2 linked regions of the Methanothermobacter marburgensis str. Marburg genome follow. The protein of the gene in region 1 binds, or shares a complex with, the protein of each later gene. Links are inferred from orthologs where the notes say so. Each region holds a gene or a part of one and is shown on either strand. Other genes may lie near its edges. The genes, in order: dph2 and MTBMA_RS07050.

What was found.
Region 2: the proteins of dph2 (region 1) and MTBMA_RS07050 are in contact, whole or in part, in a crystal structure (PDB 6Q2D), measured with the Methanobrevibacter smithii proteins. The link is inferred for Methanothermobacter marburgensis str. Marburg from one-to-one orthologs. Residues at the interface, in WP_011954460.1 of Methanobrevibacter smithii: Met1, Met3, Tyr4, Pro28, Glu29, Gly30, Leu31, Met33, Phe58, His80, Thr124, Gln126, Ser179, Gly180, Asn181, Phe182, His183, Leu185, Tyr201, Asn202, Phe211, Ile215, Arg291, Asp295, Asp296, Gln298, Met299; in WP_011954157.1 of Methanobrevibacter smithii: Pro482, Asn483, Lys484, His485, Tyr553, Asp555, Glu556, Glu559, Leu560, Leu591, His592, Glu593, Asp594, Ala595, Val596, His597, Arg598, Gly599, Pro600.

What each region holds. Positions count from the first base shown.
Region 1 is NC_014408.1:1,547,949-1,551,100, reverse strand. Bases 180-3,003 are described here. They hold dph2 (diphthamide biosynthesis enzyme Dph2), read left to right. Parts: upstream 180-1,008; coding sequence 1,009-1,998; downstream 1,999-3,003. Other genes in these bases: MTBMA_RS08320 (DNA-directed RNA polymerase subunit L), read left to right, coding at 2,826-3,003; MTBMA_RS08325 (exosome complex RNA-binding protein Csl4), read left to right, coding at 2,243-2,812; hpt (hypoxanthine/guanine phosphoribosyltransferase), read left to right, coding at 419-1,000; MTBMA_RS08340 (signal recognition particle protein Srp54), read right to left, coding at 180-266. Also shown: more of MTBMA_RS08340, read right to left, coding at 1-179; more of MTBMA_RS08320, read left to right, coding at 3,004-3,083; MTBMA_RS08315 (endonuclease dU), read left to right, coding at 3,093-3,152. UniProt on the Methanocaldococcus jannaschii protein: Catalyzes the first step of diphthamide biosynthesis, i.e. the transfer of the 3-amino-3-carboxypropyl group from S-adenosyl-L-methionine (SAM) to the C2 position of the imidazole ring of the target histidine residue in translation elongation factor 2 (EF-2).
Region 2 is NC_014408.1:1,327,812-1,331,082, forward strand. Bases 4-2,946 are described here. They hold MTBMA_RS07050 (elongation factor EF-2), read left to right. Parts: upstream 4-350; coding sequence 351-2,543; downstream 2,544-2,946. Other genes in these bases: rpsG (30S ribosomal protein S7), read left to right, coding at 4-333; tuf (translation elongation factor EF-1 subunit alpha), read left to right, coding at 2,654-2,946. In the rest of the region: more of rpsG, read left to right, coding at 1-3; more of tuf, read left to right, coding at 2,947-3,271. UniProt on the Methanocaldococcus jannaschii protein: Catalyzes the GTP-dependent ribosomal translocation step during translation elongation.

The sequences.
Region 1 (3,152 bases):
CTTTCACCAAGGAGCTTAACCATCTCCTCGTAGACTATGCTTATGATGTGCTCCTTGGGTGTTATCCCCTTTGGGGGCTCCTCGTTAAGAGCCCGCTCCTCTATTGATTTTGAAAGGTTGAATACAAGTTTTATGTTAACGTCAGACTGGATCAGGGCCCTCTGTATATCCTTAATGACTTCCTTCACGACCTCCTCATCAACTATGGTCATCCCTGCCAGTTTTTTCATAGTTTTACTGAGACTCCTGCCCAGATTTCCAAGCATAGTTTCACCTGCAGTGATCAGTAATCATTAACTATTGTTGGGGCCAACTTATATATTAAGATCCTTTATAAAGCGTATCCTGTGACGCTGTGGATACACTGAATAGTCCCGGTTATTATCACTGTTCACAGACCATAACGGGTGATTGAAAAATGCTTGATAAACTAAAGGAAAGCCTCAGAAATTCCCCTGTAATAAAGAAGGGGGAGTATGACTACTTTGTTAACCCTGTAACTGATGGGATACCACTCACAGAGCCTGAACTCCTTGAGGAAATTGCAGATGAAATAGTGAGAAGATTCAACCCAGATCCGGCCAGTGTGGATAAGATAGTGTGCATTGAGGCCATGGGTATACACCATGCCACGGTGCTATCACTCAAAACCCGCATACCCTTTGTTGTCGTGAGAAAAAGGAGGTACGGCCTCCCCGGGGAGGTTGCGGTCCACCAGATGACAGGTTACAGTGAGGGAGAACTTTACATAAACGGTGTTGATGGGGACGACCGTGTAATGGTAATAGATGACGTCGTGAGTACCGGCGGAACACTGCTGGCTGTCCTCGAGGCCCTCAGGGAGATGGAAGTGGAGGTTGTGGACGTTGTAACCGTCATAGATAAGGGTGAGGGCTCAAGGGTGGTGAAGGAGAGGACAGGGTTCACTGTAAGGAGCCTTGTGAAGGCAGATGTTGTTGACGGGCGGGTCACCGTTGAGGACATCCCGGATGGGGGCTGAATGATTAAATGTCACTCTATGATCTTGAAACAGAAAGGGTTATCAGGGAAATAAAACGCCTCAAAGTAGATGTTGTTGGACTTCAATTTCCTGAGGGACTTAAAACAAGGGCTGTTGAACTTGCAGAGATTATAGAATCAGAAACGGATGCGACAGCTCTTATATCTGCAGACCCATGCTTCGGAGCATGTGATGTTTCAGACAGGAAGATGAAGGGCATGGCTGATCTCATAATCCACTACGGGCACACACCATTTCCCATTGACTATGAGGTGCCCGTCATATTCATCGAGGCCCGTTCAGGGGTTGATGTAAGGGGGGTCCTTGAGGATGCTGCCCGTCTCCTGGATGGCCACGAAAGGGTGGGCCTTGCAACAACCGCACAGCACCTCCACCTCCTTGATGAGGCAGCGTCTTTCCTTGAGGAGAGGGGATTTGAGGTTGTTAAGGGCTCAGGGGTAAACACCGCCGAGGGCCAGGTACTCGGGTGTAACTTTTCAGCCATCAGAAATACCGATGCAGATGCATACCTCTTCATCGGAAGCGGAAACTTCCATCCACTGGGCATAAAACTTTTAACAGGAAGGGATGTTGTGGTGGCTGACCCCTACCATGGTGAAGTAAGGAGACTGGATGAATTCGCAGATAGGGTCCTCAGGATCAGATTCGCAAGGATAAACAGGGCCTCCTCCGCCAGTAGGTGGGGGATAATAGTTTCATCAAAGGAGGGGCAGAGGAGATTCAAACTGGCCCTTGAGGTAAAGAGGAAGCTGGAGGCTGCTGGAAGGGATGCATTCATCTTCCTGCTTGAAAACGTATCACCGGAGGCACTGCTGCCATTCAGGGAGATCGAGGCGTTCGTGGTTACAGCTTGCCCAAGGATTGCCATTGACGACTCACAGATCTATGATAGACCACTCCTTAACCCATCGGAACTTGAGATAGCCCTTGGTGAAAGGGAATGGGAGGATTACGTCCTCGATGAGATAATTTCTTGAATAGCTTCACTGATGGTTTAACTGGATCCTGCAGAAACCATGTTAACGATCTTACCTGGGATCGGTGGTTCACTGAGAAGCAGACGGATAATCCTGCAGAAAACCATGTTGACATCTTACAGCCATACGCTGTGAGTAACGATCGATCCTCAACTTATCATACAAAAAGCATATATATAATCAGAAAGTAATCATAACCCACTATAACTATGAGGTATTGTTTTTACCTTCAAGAGGTGAATGGATGAAAGTTAAATCTGGGGACATAGTTTTTCCCGGAGACTTTTTAGCTGTAAGTGAAGAGGTACTCCCCTCAGAGGGGACCTACGACGACGATGGAGAAATAAAGTCCCTTGTTGTTGGAGAGGTTGCAAGGGATGATAGGAATAAGAGCATAAAGGTAATCTCAAAGTTCAGCACACCCCCCGTCCTCAGGACAGGCTCAAGGGTTATTGGAGAGGTAATAGATGTGAGGGGCCAGAGGGCCCTTGTGAGAATACACAGCATCAAGGGTAACAGGAGGGCCCTTGCAACCTACTTTGTTGGGGGCGTCCATGTTTCACAGGCAAAGAAGGGCTACCTCTCTAAACTTACAGAGGCCTTCAGGATAGGGGATATAGTGGAGGCAAGGGTTACGAAGGTTATGGGCCTTGATGGTATAGACCTCCAGACCTCATCCCGTGACCTTGGTGTCATAAAGGCCATGTGCACAAGGTGCAGGCACTTCATGGAGATGAACGGCAGGGACGAGGTGAGGTGTCCCAACTGTGAAAACAGGGAAAAAAGGAAACTATCAGCGAATTATGAAGGTTAAGGGGTAATGAAAAATGGAAATCATTCTTAACAAGAGATATGAAATGGAGATAGTATTCGAGGGCGAAACACACACCCTCTGCAATGTACTGAGGAGCATACTGATGGAGGATGAAACCGTTAAGGCCGCGGCCTACTCCATCGACCACCCCATAGTGGGGGAACCACAGCTTTACATAAGGGCAAGGAGCCCCAAGAAATCACTCATCAAGGCAGCTGGGACTCTAATTGAGAGATGCGATGAGTTCAGGTCACTCATAGAGTCCGCCTAACTATTTTTTATGGAGAACCGTAATTTCAGGCAGATAAAATCCGAGATAAGGATTCTCGGGATAGATGAC
Region 2 (3,271 bases), 220 kb from region 1 along the record:
GAGGCCTTTGAAATCATAAACCGGAGGACCAAGGAGAACCCGGTCCAGATCCTTGTAAAGGCCGTTGAAAACACCTCCCCACGGGAGGAGACCACAAGGATCAAGTACGGTGGTATAGGTTACCAGGTTGCGGTTGACATATCCCCACAGAGAAGGGTGGACCTGTCCCTCGGATTCATAACCAAGGGTGCAATGCAGGCGGCATTCAAGAACAAGAAATCCATAGAGGAGTGCCTGGCAAACGAGATAATGCTGGCTGCAGAGTACGACACCAGAAGCTTCGCAATCCAGAAGAAGGAAGAGAAAGAAAGGATAGCCAGATCCGCACATTAAACTTACAGGTGGTTTTAGTGAGCAGACGTGCAAAAATGATTAGCAAGATTAAGGAGCTCATGTACCAGCCGGAATACATCCGTAACATCGGTATAGTGGCGCACATAGACCATGGTAAAACAACCCTCTCAGACAACCTCCTGGCTGGTGCAGGGATGATCTCCGCCGAACTGGCAGGGGATCAGCGTTTCCTTGACTTCGACGAACAGGAACAGGCAAGGGGGATAACCATTGACGCTGCAAACGTTTCAATGGTCCACTCCTATGACGGAGAAGAATACCTCATCAACCTCATAGACACCCCGGGTCACGTGGACTTCGGGGGTGACGTTACAAGGGCCATGAGGGCTGTGGACGGTGCCGTTGTTGTCGTATGCGCAGTTGAGGGTATAATGCCCCAGACAGAAACCGTGCTCAGACAGGCCCTCAAGGAAAACGTTAGACCCGTCCTCTTCATCAACAAGGTTGACAGGCTCATAAATGAACTCAAACTGGACGCCAGTGAGCTCCAGGAGAGGTTCATAAAGATCATTGCCAACGCAAACAAACTCATCAAGAACATGGCCCCTGAGGAATTCAGGGAAAAATGGCAGGTCCGTGTGGAGGATGGAAGCGTTGCCTTCGGTTCAGCATACCACAACTGGGCCATAAACGTCCCTATAATGCAGGAGACAGGTATAAACTTCAACGACATCTACCAGTACTGTACGGATGACAACCAGAAGGAACTCGCCCAGAAGGTACCCCTCCACCAGGTGCTCCTGGGAATGGTGGTTGAGCACCTCCCAAGCCCTGCCAAGTCCCAGGCATACAGGGTGCCCATCATATGGTCAGGGGACCTTGAAAGCGAGGAAGGACAGGCCATGCTCAAAACAGACCCTGACGGTCCCCTTGCGGTTATGGTTACAGATGTCAGTATAGACAAACATGCAGGGGAAGTTGCAACCGGACGTGTCTACGGTGGTACAATAGAGAAGGGAAGCGAGGTCTTCCTTGTTGGTTCACACAGCAAGGCACGTGTCCAGCAGGTCGGTGTCTACATGGGACCCGAGAGGGTCAACACCGACAAGGTTCCTGCAGGTAACATAGTCGCAATAACCGGTGCCAAAAATGCTGTTGCAGGTGAAACCATCTGTGACACAGGAAGGAAGATAAAGGCCTTCGAGGGCCTCGAGCACATATCAGAACCTGTGGTTACAGTTGCGGTTGAGGCCAAGAATACAAAGGACCTTCCAAAACTCATAGAGGTCCTCAGACAGGTTGGTAAGGAGGACCCAACGGTAAGGGTTGAGATCAACGAGGAGACCGGTGAGCACCTCATATCAGGTATGGGTGAACTTCACCTTGAGATCATAGCCTACAGGATAAACGAGAAGGGTGTTGAGATAGAGACCTCAGAGCCCATAGTGGTGTACAGGGAAACGGTTTCAGGAACCGCAGGCCCGGTTGAGGGTAAATCGCCCAACAAGCACAACAGATTCTACATAGAAATTGAACCCGTCGAAGAATCAGTGATGCAGGCGATACAGGAAGGTAAGATAAAAGAGGGCCGCGTCAAGGGTAAAGAAGCCTCTAAAGACTTCATAGAGGCAGGTATGGACAAAGAAGAGGCCAGAAGGGTCTGGGACGTCTATGAGAAGAACCTCTTCATCAACATGACCCGTGGTATCCAGTACCTCGACGAGATAAAGGAACTCCTCCTTGATGGTTTCGAAAGTGCAATGGACAACGGCCCCATCGCCAAGGAAAAGGTTATGGGTGTTAAGATAAAGCTCATGGACGCCAAGATCCACGAGGACGCAGTCCACAGGGGTCCGGCCCAGGTTTTACCCGCCATAAGGAAGGGTATATTCGGTGCCATGATGTCTGCCGAGCCCACAGTGCTTGAACCCATACAGAAGGTGTTCATCAACGTGCCCCAGGACTACATGGGAAGCGCAACCCGTGAAATACAGAACAGGCGCGGGCAGATCGTCAACATGACCCAGGAGGGTGACATGGTAACCGTTGAATCCGTGGTGCCTGTGGCAGAGATGTTCGGATTCGCAGGTGATATCAGGTCAGCCACCGAGGGAAGATGTCTCTGGTCAACAGAGAACGCTGGATTCGAGAAGCTGCCAAATGAACTGCAGCACGCGATAATAAGGGAAGTGAGGACCAGGAAGGGTCTAAGTCCTGAGCCATACAGGGCAGACCACTACCTGGGTTAACCCCATTAAACTTATATAATTAAAAGGAATATAGGAAATTACCTTAGACAAACAACACGTGTAGGTGTTGAATCTAGATCAGGCTAAATCATCACATATGGAGGTATAATATGGCTAAAGAAAAAGAACACATGAACCTGGCGTTTATTGGACACGTAGACCACGGAAAATCCACACTAGTGGGACACCTGCTCCTCCAGGCAGGGGCAATCGCCGAGCAGCAGCTGGCTGACGGTGAGGACAAGTTCAGGTTCGTCATGGACAGGCTCTCCGAAGAAAGGGAAAGGGGAGTTACAATCGACCTTGCACACGCAAAATTCGAAACAGACAAGTATGAGTTCACCATCGTGGACTGCCCTGGACACCGTGACTTCGTTAAGAACATGATTACAGGTGCATCCCAGGCAGACGCCGCAGTCCTTGTGGTGGCAGTTGACGACGGTGTAATGCCCCAGACCAAGGAGCACGTCTTCCTATCAAGGACACTGGGTATAAACCAGCTCATAGTGGCCATCAACAAGATGGACCTCGTTAACTACGACGAAGAAAAATTCAACGCCCTCAAGGATGAGGTTGCAGCCCTCATCAAAACAGTTGGTTACAAGCCAAGCGACGTTGAATTCATACCACTCTCAGCCTTCGAGGGTGACAACATAACAACCAAGAGCGACAACACAGCATGGTACAAGGGTAAAACACTCGTTGAAGCACTAGACGAACTTGAAGCA